DNA from 2 places in the Pseudoalteromonas sp. GCY genome. Region 1 is predicted to be linked to the other one. Evidence: predicted binding sites of a transcription regulator. Region 1 holds the regulator's gene; the other holds the start of a gene.
What was found. The regulator ArgR, encoded in region 1, controls arginine synthesis, uptake and breakdown. The targets are predictions, from matches to a motif close to ANTGAATANNTATTCANT.

Region 1 (7,509 bases):
CAAAGGCGCATCGCGGTGAGTGGGATAAATCTGCCGACGGTTCATACGAAGCCCGTGGTAAAACGCTGGGTATTATTGGTTATGGTCACATTGGCACCCAGCTTGGCATTATGGCTGAGAATATCGGTATGAACGTCGAGTTTTATGACATCGAAGATAAGCTCACGCTCGGCAACGCAACGCAGTTACACACGCTTACGCAATTGCTACAAAGAGCGGACGTGGTCAGTTTGCATGTGCCAGAGACATCACAGACCAAAAACCTTATCGGCATGGCTGAAATTGAAGTGATGAAGCAAGGCGCAATTCTAATTAACGCATCACGCGGAACGGTTGTTGATATCGACGCCTTAGCTGAAGCATTAGCGGCTAAGAAACTTTCCGGCGCTGCTATCGATGTATTCCCCGTTGAGCCAAAATCTAATCATGAAGAATTTGTCTCACCACTACGCGAGTTTGACAATGTACTGCTAACCCCACACGTTGGTGGCTCTACGCAAGAAGCACAAGAAAACATCGGTGTGGAAGTCGCGGGCAAGTTGGCGAAGTATTCAGATAATGGTTCAACAGTCACAGCAGTTAACTTCCCGGAAGTTTCTCTACCTGAATTATCAAACCGAAGTCGTTTATTACACGTACACGTAAACCGCCCAGGCGTACTAACGCAAATCAACCAAGCGTTCGCTCAGCACGGTATCAATATTGCGGCGCAATACCTACAAACGGATGAATCTATTGGTTACGTAGTTATCGACGTCGATAGCGACCACTCTGAAGTGGCGTTGAAAGAGTTAAGTGCGGTTGAAGGAACTATCAGAGCACGTATTCTTCACTAAGAAGAATCATTTGAGGTCTTATACCTCAGGCATAAAAAACCAGTCACTGTGAAGCGACTGGTTTTTTGTATCAATCCGGCTTACGCCATGAAATCAACACCTTCTTTGATGTCTTTTTCAAGTGTCGCTAGCATGTCGTCTTTTGCTTTTTGCTCAAACGCGCTTAGCTCACCGTAAGGAAGTAACTTCTCTACACCATTTTGACCAAGGATAACTGGCTGTGCAAAGAATGTTGCATCGCCTGTGTTACCTTCAACGTATGCGTACTCAAGTACTTCTTCACCTTGTAGACCTTTCACTAGTGAGAAGCAGAAACGTGCTGCTGCTGCACCCATTGAAAGTGTAGCTGAACCGCCACCCGCTTTAGCTTCAACCACTTCAGTACCCGCGTTTTGGATACGAGTCGTTAGTGCAGCAACTTCTTCGTCAGTGAACTCAACACCTTCAACTTGAGAAAGCAGAGGTAGAATTGTAGTACCTGAGTGACCACCAATTACTGGGATCTTAACTTCAGCAACATCTAGGCCTTTAAGCTCTGCGATGAAGGTTTCAGCGCGGATAACGTCAAGCGTTGTTACACCGAATACGCGAGCTGGATCATAAGTACCTGCTTTTTTGAACACTTCGGCAACGATTGGTACCGTGCCATTTACTGGGTTTGTGATGATACCAACAAGTGCTTTAGGGCAGCTTCTAACGATACCTTCAGCAAGTGTCTTGATGATACCTGCGTTAACGTTGAATAGGTCAGCGCGGTCCATACCAGGCTTACGAGGCATACCAGCAGGGATAAGCACTACGTCAGCACCAGCAAGAGCTGGGTCTAGGTCGTCTTTACCATAACCCGCTACTTTTACCGCAGTTGGGATGTGAGATAAGTCAACTGCAACACCAGGTACAACAGGTGCAACGTCATAAAGCGCTAACTCAGAGCCAGCTGGAAGACCATTTTTAAGCAATAAAGATAGAGCTTGACCGATACCGCCAGCGGCACCTAATACAGCAACTTTCATTTGGATTCTCCATAATTTGAAGGTGAAATTGAGTGTGCAGTAAAGATAATGAAAAGCGCTGTTAAACACAAATTAATCACGGTTATTTTCGAGATTTTTTGACTAATGTCTTAAATAAAAGTGTAAAGATCGCGACACTTTGTACACTTATGCTTTACGACTGCCATTTTGATCGCGCAAATTTGGGAATCTCGGCGGTTTTGTGTAGAATTTAAAGATTAGCCGTAAAAGAAGACAGACTATGCAGCCGCAAGAAAAACAAGAAGCACTGATCAAAGCATTTAAAGCCATTTTAAAAGAAGAAAACTTTGGCTCTCAAGGTGAAATTGTTGATGCTCTAAAACAACAAGGGTTTGACAACGTCAGTCAGAGCAAAGTGTCGCGCATGCTGAGCAAGTTTGGTGCTGTGCGTACACGTAATGCTAAGCAAGAAATGGTTTACTGCTTACCCGCTGAAATGAGCGTTCCAACAGCAAAAAGCCCTTTGCGTCAGTTAGTCGTTGATATTATGCACAACGAAATGATGATTATTATTCGAACCAGTCCTGGTGCTGCACAATTAATTGCGAGGCTACTTGACTCATTAGGCACCGCAGACGGCGTATTAGGTACCATTGCTGGCGATGACACGATTTTTATTGCGCCTGCCAAAGTATCTGAAATCGACGTTACTTTAGATAAAGTAAAAACCCTGTTCGATAACGTTTAGTCTATTATTTTATTAGTGCTAACTCACAAGTTAGCACTTACTTAGCACTTACCTTGATACTTTCCCCCAACAAGCACGCTTTCCACTATCACGATAAACAGAATAAATTGCTTATCTTTACAGCAAAAAAACGTTTGACATAATATGTCTAATTGTGGCAACTTTAGAAACACATGTGAGGCTTTCTCACTACGCATGGATGGTTTTTAAGCTGATTGACTAGCTTCTCGGATTTGTTTCCTACAGTGTCTCCGTCTTACCGGACACGAACGCTATTCGCTTCACTCAATCATCTCACATTCTATGATGCGGAACTCACCGCTTGATAAACACAAAGACACCTTATGGCGCTGAGTGGACAATTCACTTACTTAACCGCTTAAAAGGAAATACAAGGAACTAAGGAACAGCAATGGAATTTTTAAATACTGCATTTACGTTTCCCACTGTTATTTTTTCAACACTATTACTCATAGTGTTGTTGTTCTGGTTAATTGCTTTACTCGGTTTTACTGATATCGATATCTTAGAAGGCGATATTGATATTGAAGCCGAAGGCGCAAGCTCTGGTTCTTTTTGGGAGGTCGCTTTTGGTGGCGTCCCAGTGAGTATTTCACTGAGTTTAATCATCGCGCTGGGTTGGATTATCAGTATTTATGTGCAACAGTTTTTTGCTTATCTATTGGGCAATGGCATTTTTTACTACCTGATGGGCACGGTATTTATGCTTGCCAGCCTCATTGTTGCATTACCACTAACCGCTGTAATTGTAAGGCCATTACGACGCTTTTTCGAAAGCCAAGAAACCACTTCTAAGCAAGCGCTGGTTGGGCTCGAATGCGTTATTGCAACATCAAAAGTTAGCAACACTTTCGGTCAAGCCAGAGTATATATTCAAGGAACGGAGCAACTCATCGAAGTGCGCTCGGATGAAGATAACACTTTCACACTAGGAGACTGTGCCTTACTTATCGAACATGACACCCTTACACATAGCTACACGATTGTGGCTAAACCTTGGTAATAGTACGGAAAATAACGGAATTTAGGAACGAGTTGGCATAGCTAATACCAACTCAAACAACATAGCGCAACGCAGGAAAAAACATGGAATTTCTAAACAACCTCGGACCGGTGCTCGCAATCGTGGGCATATCCATCGTCATTATTTTTGCCATTCTACTTCTGATTGGAAAGTTCTACCGCAAGGTTGAACAAGGTCAGGCATTGATCATCAACAAGATGAAAAACGAGCCGGATGTCACGACAACGGGCGGCATTGTGCTACCTGTGATCCATAAAATGGAAGTCATGGATATTTCAACTAACCGCATGGTACTAGAGCGTCGTGAAAACAGCGGCCTGATCTGTAAAGATAATATCCGTGCTGACATCGCCATTACTTTTTACATTCGCGTAAACGAAAACAAAGAAGATATCCTACGCGTTGCGAAACAAGTTGGCTGTGCCCGCGCATCTGCACCAGAAACCTTACAAGCATTATTTGAGGCAAAATTCTCCGAAGCCTTGAAAACCGTTGGTAAGCGCATGAATTTTGAGGAGCTATTTACACATCGTAATGAGTTCCGAGATTCTATTAAAGAAGTGATTGGACAAGATTTATCTGGCTATACGTTAGAAGATGTAGCAATTGATTATCTTGAACAAACCTCGATCGACAAGTTAGATCCAAATAACATTCTTGACGCTGAAGGTATTCGCCGTATTACCGAAAAAACCTCACGCCAAAACGTAGAAACTAACCAGCTTAAATGTGATGAAAAAGCGCAAATCGACAACCAAAACCAAGCTGCCTTTGAAAAAGCCGCAGAAGTCGAGCGCCAACGTGAAGATGCCAGCGCGAGACAACGCCGTGAAATCGAGTCGGTGCGCGCTCGCGAAGCCGCTGAAGCTGAACGTGTTAAGCATGAAGAGCGCTTAAAGGCCGAAGAAGCACGCCTCAAAGCGGACGAAGCAATTGCAATTGCAGAACACAACAAACAACGCGAAATCGATGTTGCAGAGCAAAATCGCCTTCGCTTACTCGGCATAGAAGAAGAAAAAGTCACGCGTTCTCGCCAGATTGAAATTATCGAACGTGAGCGTGAAACCGAAATACTACGTATTCAAAAGGCCAAAGCGCTAGAAGTTGAACGTAAAGAGATTGCCGATGTTCAGCGTGAACGGGTTGCCGTTGAGAAAACCGTTGCCGAGGAACAAGAGCGCATCAAAGACGTGCAATGTATTGCTGAAGCCGAGCGTGAGAAGCAAGCGAAAATTATTCTTGCTCAAGCAGAGGCCGAAGAAGCGTTGGTTAAAGATATTGAAGCGGCTAAAGCTAAAGAGCAAGCTGCCGAATTTAAAGCCCGTGAAATGGAAAAAATGGCTGCGGCGGAGCTGCGTATTGCGAACCAAACCGCTGAGTCGAAGAAAATTCTTGCCGAAGCTGCTCAGGTTGAAGCGGCAGCGCCTGGTCTTGCAGAAGCCGATATCATTAAGGCTAAAGCCGCTGCAAGTGCGATACAGGGTGAAACAGACGCCAAAGTGCTACAGCAAAAACTAGAAGCCGAAGCACAAGGTAAACGTGATATTGGCCGCGCCGAAGCCGAAGTACAAGCAGCAATGGCAGAGGCAACCAAGAAGCAAAGTGAAGCCGAAGCGCAAGGCAAACGTGAAATTGGTTTGGCAGAAGCTGAGGTTCAATCAGCAATGGCTGAGGCAATTGAAAAACAAGGAGAAGCAGAAGCTATCAACCTTGAACGTAAGATGTCAGCAGAAGCCAAAGGTCTTACAGAGAAGCTGGAAGCACTTAATAAGATGGATAAAGACGCCCGTGAATACGAAAGCTTCACGCTACAGTTAAACCAACAGAAAGAGCTGACGCTTGCGAGTATCGAGGCGAACAAACAAGTTTCTGCAAGTCAGGCTGAAGTATTAGGTAAAGCATTGAGCGGTGCTGATATCAACTTTATGGGCGGCGACGGCCAGTTCTTTAACCAGTTTATGAATGCCATCACAGTAGGCAAGTCAATTGACGGCTTAGTAGGCGAAAGTAAGACGGTACAAACCGTATTTAAAGATCACCTAAACGGTGAACGTAATTTGATGGACGACCTAAAAGGGGTATTGGCTGGTGCCAATGCGTCGTCGGAAACGCTAAAAAACATCAACATGAGTAAGTTCTTCCAACAGCTAAGCAATAGCTCAGATGCGGACAAACAGCAGCTACTCAGGTTACTTGGCGGCTCGTTAAATGGCAGTAAACAAAGCGAACCACTAGAGTAATTAACCCTGAGGAGTCAATCTGCTTGACTCCTCTCCCCCATTTGCGACAGCGCACATAGGAAAGCAAAGAATGACGGAAGCAACGCAACAAGCGCCAGAGCGAACGCTCGAACAAGACTCTTATCAACTTATTAAACGCCGGCTTAGTAACTTTGGCGGTGAACTGAAAAGTCAGATAGATAAACTCAACCAACAGCGTGTTGACACATTTGGCAGCACCGAGCTTAAAGTGAAAGGTCGAGCAAGAGTTCGTACTGAGCATAACTGCGTACCGCGCGACATTGTACTGATCGGCGACAAGCTTATCTTTGCTTATAATGTGTTTATGGGGCTTAAACAAAATACCCAAGTCAGCGATGTATTCACCGTACAAAAGCTACACCTGCAAGAAGACCATTACGAAATAGAACCTTACCCGCAAGAAACTAAATTCCTCACTGACCAACGTTTCTTACGCGACTTTGACGAACTATACACGTATTACAAAGACACCCGTCTACAACACCTATTTGTTAAATCAAACAAGCTCTTTGCGCTATTTCAGATTGGCGAAAAGCTCTCTGATGTCCGCGTGTTTCGCTGGCAAATCGCCAAAGACGAAACCTTAGATTATATTGATAATCGAGGAGAGCGCGACCTAGGCGAAGTGGAAAACTTTGACTTTGAATGGCAAAAAACCGATCGCGCCGATCACGTCGAAGGCCGTCACCCACATATTAATGTGAACGACAAAGTGTTTATTGAAGTATCGAGTGGCAAACTCACCGTAAAAATAGAAAACAATACCCAAAGCGGTGAAGGTATTTATCAAGAAGCCGTTGATGACGCCAGTCAATCACTCGCAGATTGCGATTTGCGTTTTGCCGAAGTTGGCGAAATGGTGTTGTTAAAGTTACTTCCCTACCGTGAAAAACAGTGGCGTTATTTTATTTATAATTGCCGCACCCAGCAGGTATTACGCCAAGATGCGCTGGGTGGTGCCTGTGTTCAATTACCTGAGAACCAAGGGATTATTTTTCCTGGTGGCTATTATTTACAATCTGGGCAAACACGCTATTTTGACGACCAACTGGACGATTTAATTTTCCATCGCCAGATCAAATCACCCAATGGTGAAGATGTACTGTATATCTTCTACGAACCAAACGAGGGTCGTTACGCACTTTTCTCTTACAATATTATTGAAAAAAACCTGCAAAATCCCATTTATTGTCATGGCTATGGTATTTATGACGATGGCTTAGCGCTAACCTTTAAAGCAGAGCCAGAGCCTGAGCGCGTACATCCTATTCAAATCTGGCAAAGCCCATTTTGTGGCAGCGAGTTTGCCGCACAAGCCCCTCGCGCAACCGGCTTATTTGGCCGGATCGGCAACCCGGATTTAGTACGCGCGATTTCTGATTTATACAGTGTGTTCCAAGCCATTAACGAACAAAGCCCCACAGTCTTTCATTATGAAGATTTAATTGCCCTCACCCGCAGTATTTTAGACCGCTATCATTGGCTTGCTGAAGCGGACTTTGCAGATATCACAGCAAAACTACATGAAATTTTTGAAACCTCGGAGCAGGTACTAGACGAATTTGAAAAGGTAAGCCAAATTGAGGCCGACGCTCGGCGCGCAGAAACCGAAATAGAGCAAGCCATGCAAGATGTGCTTCGCGAG
Region 2 (7,509 bases), 1.4 Mb from region 1:
TCGCAGACATTTTGGGCAATTTACTGTACAGTATCACGGTCTTACGTTTAGGGGAAAAGTATGTCTGATTTTTTAATTGCACCATCCATTCTATCCGCAGATTTTGCGAGGTTAGGCGAAGATGTTGAAAAAGTACTGACAGCAGGTGCAGACGTGGTTCATTTCGATGTAATGGATAATCACTATGTGCCAAATTTAACCTTTGGCCCAATGATTTGTGACGCATTAAGAAATTACGGAATTACCGCTCCTATCGACGTACACTTGATGATAAAGCCAGTAGATAGTCTAATCCCAGAGTTTGCTAAAGCCGGGGCGAGCATTATTACATTTCACCCAGAAGCCAGCGAGCACATAGACAGAAGCCTTGCTTTAATTAAAGAGTCAGGTTGTAAAGCCGGTTTGGTATTTAATCCGGGCACACCGCTGCATTATCTCGATCATGTGATGGATAAAATTGATCAAATCCTCTTGATGTCAGTAAATCCGGGTTTTGGTGGCCAAAGTTTTATCCCACATACACTTGAGAAATTAAAAGAAGCGAGAACACGCATTGACGTATCAGGCCGTGATATTCGCCTTGAAGTGGATGGGGGGATTAAGGTGGAAAACATTGCAGAAGTCGCAGCTGCCGGTGCAGACATGTTTGTTGCGGGTTCCGCTATCTTTAATCAACCCGATTACAAAGCGGTAATAGACGCCATGCGTCACGAATTAGCAAAGGTAAAATAATGCGTTTTGAGGGTATTTTATTTGACCTCGATGGCACGTTAGTTGATAGCGTCGAGGATATGTATATGGCGCTTAATTTAACACTGTCTGAGCTTGCTCATCCAATTGTTAGTCATGCTCTAGTGCGTGAATGGGTGGGTAACGGTATCGATATGTTAGTAAAAAGAGGCCTAAGCGGTAGTCATGAAGTTAGCGAAGCGCTATCCGAAGGTTTAGCGCACACCGCCATTGAGCGTTTTAAAGTGCATTATGATGAATTAGTTGGTCAGTATGCAGGTTTGTATCCGCATGTTGAGACAGGGCTATCTGCATTTGCCACAGTGCCAAAAGCCGTCGTGACCAATAAAAATCGTGCATTTACGCTAAAACTACTGGATAAATTAAATCTCACTTCGCATTTTGATTGTATCGTCTGTGGTGATGATACTGACAAGAAACCATCACCAGCTCCGCTATTGCTGGCAGCCGAGCGTCTTGGTATACCAGCGGATAAGCTAATTATGGTTGGGGATTCTAAAAGCGATATTTTGGCCGCTCAGGGCGCTAAGATACCTGTGATCGCGCTAAATTATGGGTATAATCAGGGATTCGATTTGAAAGAGTTCAATCCACAGTACCTTTGTGATGGATTCTTAGATATTATTCCCATTATCAATCAACGTTAATTCAATGAAGAAATAAAGGAACGACATGAGTAAACCTGTAGTATTAAGTGGTATTCAGCCAACCGGTGGTATGACAATAGGCAATTACGTAGGTGCCATTAACCAGTGGCTTAAACTACAAAACGATCATGATTGTTACTTTATGTTGGTTGACTTGCATGCCATTACGGTTCGCCAAGAGCCACAGCAATTACGCGATCGCGTATTAGACGGCGTAGCACTGTATACTGCTTGCGGCATCGATCCAGATAAATCATCACTATTTGTGCAATCACAGGTTCCTGAGCATGCACAGCTAGGTTGGGTGCTAAACTGTTATGCACAAATGGGTGAGTTAAACCGCATGACGCAGTTTAAAGATAAGTCAGCAAAGCACGCAAATAACGTAAACGTTGGTTTATTCGCGTATCCAGTATTGCAAGCGGCGGATATTTTATTGTATCAAGCGGATCAAGTACCTGTTGGTGAAGACCAAAAGCAACACCTTGAGTTGACCCGTGATATTGCAACGCGCTTTAACAACCTGTACGGCGATGTCTTTAAGATCCCAGAACCTTATATTCCAGAGTTTGGTGCTCGTGTTATGAGCTTGCAAGACCCGAGCAAGAAGATGTCAAAATCAGACGAAAACCCAAATGGTTTTGTGATGCTGTTGGATGAACCGAAGAAGATAGAGAAAAAGCTTAAAAAAGCGGTAACGGATTCAGATGAGCAAGCACGTATTTACTTTGATCGTGTTGAAAAGCCTGGTGTATCCAACTTACTGACTCTACTCAGTGTTGCAACTAAACGCTCAATTGAAGAGTTAGTGCCAGAGTACGAAGACAAAATGTACGGTCACTTGAAGAAAGACACTGCCGATGCGGTAGTGAATATGCTTGAGCCTATTCAAGCGCGCTTTAAAGAAATCCGTGAAGATCAAACTTTGCTGGACGAAATCATGAAAAAAGGTGCGGAAAAAGCAAGTATTCGTGCTGAGAAAACGCTTAAAGCTGTGTATGACGCCGTCGGTTTTATTCCTCGCGGTTAATAAAAAACAAAGAAAGACACCATTTATGGTGTCTTTTTGTATTACAAGGGCCTATCGCCTCTTGGTTTAAAGCAGATACTAGATATAAGAAAACCCTCCTGTTGAGTTCGTGATAAAATAGATTCATAACGAAGATCTTTACCTTAGTGGCGAATAGGCTGCTTGGTTCTTTTAGTGGTACCTACATGCTGTTGATGATTGATAACTATGATTCCTTTACCTACAACCTAGTGCAGTATTTTCAGCGCTTAGACGTGGACGTGCTGGTAAAGCGAAATAATGAAATCAGCGCCTCACAAATCAAGCCGCTTAATCCCAAATATGTTGTGCTATCTCCTGGCCCTTGTAGTCCTGATGAAGCAGGGATTTCGCTTGAAGTCGTAAAACGCTTACAGGGGCAAATCCCTATTCTTGGCATTTGCCTTGGTCATCAAACTATTGCACAAGCTTTAGGTGGTAAAATCATTCGAGCAAAACAAGTGATGCATGGTAAAACGTCTCAAGTGCACCATAACAATATGGGTGTATTTCAAGATCTGCCATCACCATACGAAGTATGCCGCTACCACTCTTTGGTTGTTGAGCAAAGTAGCTTACCAAAATCTCTAGCCGTAACGGCTTGGACACAGACGCAAGAGGGTGAACGTGATGAAATTATGGGACTCTTAGCTGCCGATAGAGCACTAGAAGGAGTGCAATTTCACCCAGAAGCTATCCTCACGGAACACGGCTTAGCATTACTTGATAACTTTATAAAACGCTTCTAAAGTTTAAACAAAACCAACAGAGTTTCGCCTAGGTGTTATATATCCATATTTGCCGCGCTTTTGTTGGTTAGACTAGGGTCTAGTTTTTGATACATAACTTTTTGATTCTATTGTGCGCAATATCAAATCATAATATTGCTTTTACTGGTATAATGTTAATCAGTAAGACGATTCTGTGAGTGCTTAACTCAGTGTTTTTCTTTTAGATAAGTAGCATGCATGACGCAAGAAAATAAGCAAATTAGAATGGCACAAGCGCTGTCCGAACGTGCCCATGACCTTCTTATCAGCCTCAACTTTGCGCAGAAGCAAATAGGCTATATTCATACATTTGATATTAGCTACGGTGAGAATATCGCACAGCGCACTATGCTAGAGGTGGAAATTGCTGCGGCTGCAAAACGCCAAGAAAGCAGCACAAGTCATCACAAATATATTGCCAAAGCGAGTAAGCATCTACATTCGGTTATCGAAGAAGCTATTACAAAGCAACTGCATGACCTTGATAATATCTATCATGAAGTCATTGGTGTTCAAGACTCTGTTCCTGCTATCTTAGACATTCTTGCGGTGCGCTCAGCTTCGGTTGGGCGTTTAGAGCCTTTGGTCAATGATTTAAGTTGGTTGGGTCGTGAGCTGGTTTCGCTAGTCAACTTGCCACAGTATCGCAAAAAAAACAGTAAAGGTACGTCCATTAAGGTCGACACGCCGGCATTAGCATTGAGGTACTTAGGCCTTGAGAACTTGCAAATGGTGATCCCGACAATGGCAGTGAGACATTGGATGCCGCATGCAACAGAGCCGTTTACTCTGATGAAACGTAAATTACGCGAGCTGAGTATGAGTACGGCTATTGCGGCAAAAGAGCTGGCACCATTTTTTGGGGTAAAAGAACAGCATGCATTTACCTTGGGCATGTTACTAGAACTTGGGAAAGTGGCCTTGATCCGTCTTTATTTACGCACCTTCGAAAAGGTGTGGCAAGCCAAGGTGCAAATAGCACGAGACAAAAAGCAAAAAGACCTACACACCGCATTAATGGAGTTATCTCCTGATCCGTTATTTTTACGTAACTTATTGATAGAACATTCGGCAGAGATTTCACGTAAGCTAATTGAAAAAATGGAGCTACGTTATTTGCCCTTTAATGCCGTCATGGAAGAGTATGCGCAAACTTATCTACCAAATGCGCATAAAAACATTGCCGACCCATTACCACTGACGCAAGTGATGCAAAAAGCCTATGGTTACGCACAACTACTTGTTTTAAAAGATAGTCAGTTGATTGAAGACGACGAAGCTGAGACTTTGCTCAATCATTTAGAACTTACCGAGGAAATGCGTCAGCAATTAGCAAAATGTGCGTTCCATAACCTGCAGTTGACGATTTTGTAAAAAAAATTGAAATTTTTTTTGCGACTATTCATTCAAAACCTAATCTTAAATGATCTGTGCAAGGCTGCACGGCGCTTGCTTTGCCCTAAATATCTGCCCTAGATAGTTATTCACTTGAGTTGAGAATATATGTTAAACCCTTGAATACTAAGGGCTGAGAACGTGGTATAAGTGAGACAAATGGCGCTTTTTCTGGAATAATGAGCGTATGAATTTTGTGCCATCAAGGGGCGGGTCAAAATACATAGCACCGAATTGGTGTGAATAAATATCCTATCAAGTGGCGGCAACGCGCCGACCTCCAAAAGGAAATGACTCCTTGTTTGCACTTTCACTCACCAAATATGAGGAAATAAAATGACTATCAATCGTGAATTGTTTGACGACGTAATGGTACCTAACTACGCACCTTCAGCGGTAATTCCAGTGAAAGGTGAAGGTTCTCGAGTATGGGATCAGGAAGGTCGTGAGTACATCGACTTTGCTGGTGGTATCGCAGTTAACTGTCTAGGTCATTGTCACCCAGCTTTGGTGGGCGCGCTTAAAGAGCAAGGCGAGAAAATTTGGCATCTGTCTAACGTGATGACCAATGAGCCTGCACTACGTTTAGCGAAAAAGCTAACCGATGCCACGTTTGCAGAGAAAGTCTACTTTGCAAACTCAGGTGCAGAAGCGAACGAAGCGGCGCTTAAGTTAGCACGCCGTTGGGCACTAGATAAGTTTGGTGCTGAAAAGTCGCAAATCATCTCTTTCAACAAAGGTTTTCACGGCCGTACTTTCTTCACTGTGACCGTAGGTGGTCAAGCTGCATACTCTGATGGCTTTGGTCCAAAGCCGGGCGACATTGTTCACACAGACTATAACGATTTAGCGGCATTTGAAGCGCTTATCTCAGACAACACTTGTGCTGTGATGATGGAGCCGCTACAAGGCGAAGGTGGCATCATTTCACCAACGGCTGAGTTTGTAAAAGGTGTTCGCGAGCTGTGTGACAAGCACAACGCGCTACTTATTTTTGATGAAGTGCAAACAGGTGTTGGCCGTACTGGTGATCTGTATGCATACCAAGGTTTAAACGTAACCCCTGATATTTTAACAACGGCTAAAGCACTTGGCGGTGGTTTCCCTATCGGCGCGATGATCACAACGACTGAGATTGCTGCGCACCTAAAAGTAGGCACTCACGGTTCTACATACGGCGGTAACCCGCTGGCCTGTGCGGTTGCAGAAGCGGCATTTGACACAGTAAACACAACAGCAGTACTTGATGGCGTAAAAGCAAAAGAGCAGCTGTTCCGTGATCTACTAAACGACATCAACGAAAAGTACAATGTATTCAAAGAAGTACGTGGTAAAGGTCTATTACTTGGTGGTGTAGTCACTGAAAAGTACGAAGGCAAAGCAAAAGAATTCTTGGTTGAAGGGATCAAGCAAGGCGTGATGTCACTTGTTGCAGGTGCAAACGTAGTACGCTTCACTCCATCTCTTGTTATTCCAGAAGCTGACATTCGCGAAGGGATGGCACGTTTTGAAAAAGCCGTTGCTGCGGTAGTTGCTAACAACGCTTAATACTGGTTGCAAGGTCACCTTTTGGTGGCCTTGTTGTTATCCACATTTTTGAGGAGTAAGCGGGCTCATGATGATCCTTCGCCCAATCCAAGAAAGCGATTATCCAGCGCTTTTAAACATTGCTCACGAATCAGGTCACGGTTTTACCTCTTTGCCTGTAAACGAAGAGCTATTACAGAAGAAGATTGCACGCTCAGTTGCTTCCTTTGGCAAGCAAGCAGACAAGCCTTTTGATGAAGGCTATTTATTTGTATTAGAAGATACTGAAACAGGCGAGGTGGTTGGTACCAGCGGTATCGAAGCTGCGGTTGGTTTAGATGATGCGTTTTATCATTATCACCTAAGCAAAGTGATCCACTCTTCACGCACACTCGATGTTTATAAAGCAGTGGATATTTTAACGCTATGTAATGACTATACTGGCGCGACGGAATTATGCACCCTGTTTTTAAAAGATGGCTATCGCAAAGGCGCAAACGGCAAATTGCTGTCGCGCTCTCGCTTTATGTTTATCAATCAACATCGTGATCGTTTTGCTGAAACCGTTATCGCGGAAATGCGCGGTGTTTCTAACGAACAAGGGGAAAGTCCGTTCTGGCAATGGCTTGAAGAGCACTTCTTCTCGATGGATTTCCCGACAGCGGATTATTTAACGGGGATCGGCCAAAAGGTCTTTATTGCTGAATTAATGCCTAAGTACCCAATCTACGTAAACCTGCTTAGTAAAGAAGCACAAGCGGTGATTGGTGAAGTTCACGACAATACGCGTCCTGCTATTGAGCTACTAAAAAGCGAAGGTTTCACATTTAATGGTTATGTTGATATCTTCGACGCGGGTCCAACGGTAGAAGCAAAAGTGGGGAATATCCGCACGGTTCGCAATAGTGAAACTCGTACTGTAAAAATAGGCGAAAGCAACGGTGGATTCCCTGTTATGGTCGCAAATGGTAAACTTGTTGATTATCGCGCGGCGGTGATCGAGTTAGCCCTGAGTGATAGCAATGAAGTAACGCTTGCTCCACATGTTGCCGCGGCGCTAAAAGTTGAAGAAGGCGATCAAGTAAGCCTAGTAAAGATTTAAGATTGGGAACAGATTATGACAACACATGCAGCACAACTAATAAATGGTGAGTGGATTGCAGGACAAGGCGCAAGCTTTAGCTCTGTAAACCCAGCAAACAACGACGTTATTTGGAGCGCAAACGCAGCTACTGCTGAGCAAGTTGATGGCGCAGTAACAGCTGCTCGTGAAGCTTTCTATTCATGGAGTGACATGAGCTTTGAAGCGCGCCTAGAAATTGTTAAGCGTTTCGCTGAAGTACTAAAAGAAAATAGCGAAGAGCTTGCTATT

Region 2: a site for ArgR is predicted at 4,849-4,866, ahead of JJQ94_RS07135 (aspartate aminotransferase family protein). Genes of this name have one in related genera too.

Annotation. Positions count from the first base shown of each region.
Region 1 covers NZ_CP068023.1:3,188,079-3,195,587, forward strand. Annotated here, with positions in the region: gene serA (phosphoglycerate dehydrogenase) at 1-836, shown strand, start outside; gene mdh (malate dehydrogenase) at 917-1,849, opposite strand; gene argR (transcriptional regulator ArgR) at 2,091-2,558, shown strand; gene JJQ94_RS19695 (OB-fold-containig protein) at 2,971-3,582, shown strand; gene JJQ94_RS19700 (SPFH domain-containing protein) at 3,666-5,843, shown strand; gene JJQ94_RS19705 (DNA repair ATPase) at 5,914-7,509, shown strand, end outside.
Region 2 covers NZ_CP068023.1:429,500-437,008, forward strand. Annotated here, with positions in the region: gene rpe (ribulose-phosphate 3-epimerase) at 61-732, shown strand; gene JJQ94_RS07115 (HAD-IA family hydrolase) at 732-1,397, shown strand; gene trpS (tryptophan--tRNA ligase) at 1,423-2,427, shown strand; gene JJQ94_RS07125 (anthranilate synthase component II) at 2,613-3,194, shown strand; gene JJQ94_RS07130 (HDOD domain-containing protein) at 3,414-4,589, shown strand; gene JJQ94_RS07135 (aspartate aminotransferase family protein) at 4,947-6,158, shown strand; gene astA (arginine N-succinyltransferase) at 6,226-7,239, shown strand; gene astD (succinylglutamate-semialdehyde dehydrogenase) at 7,255-7,509, shown strand, end outside.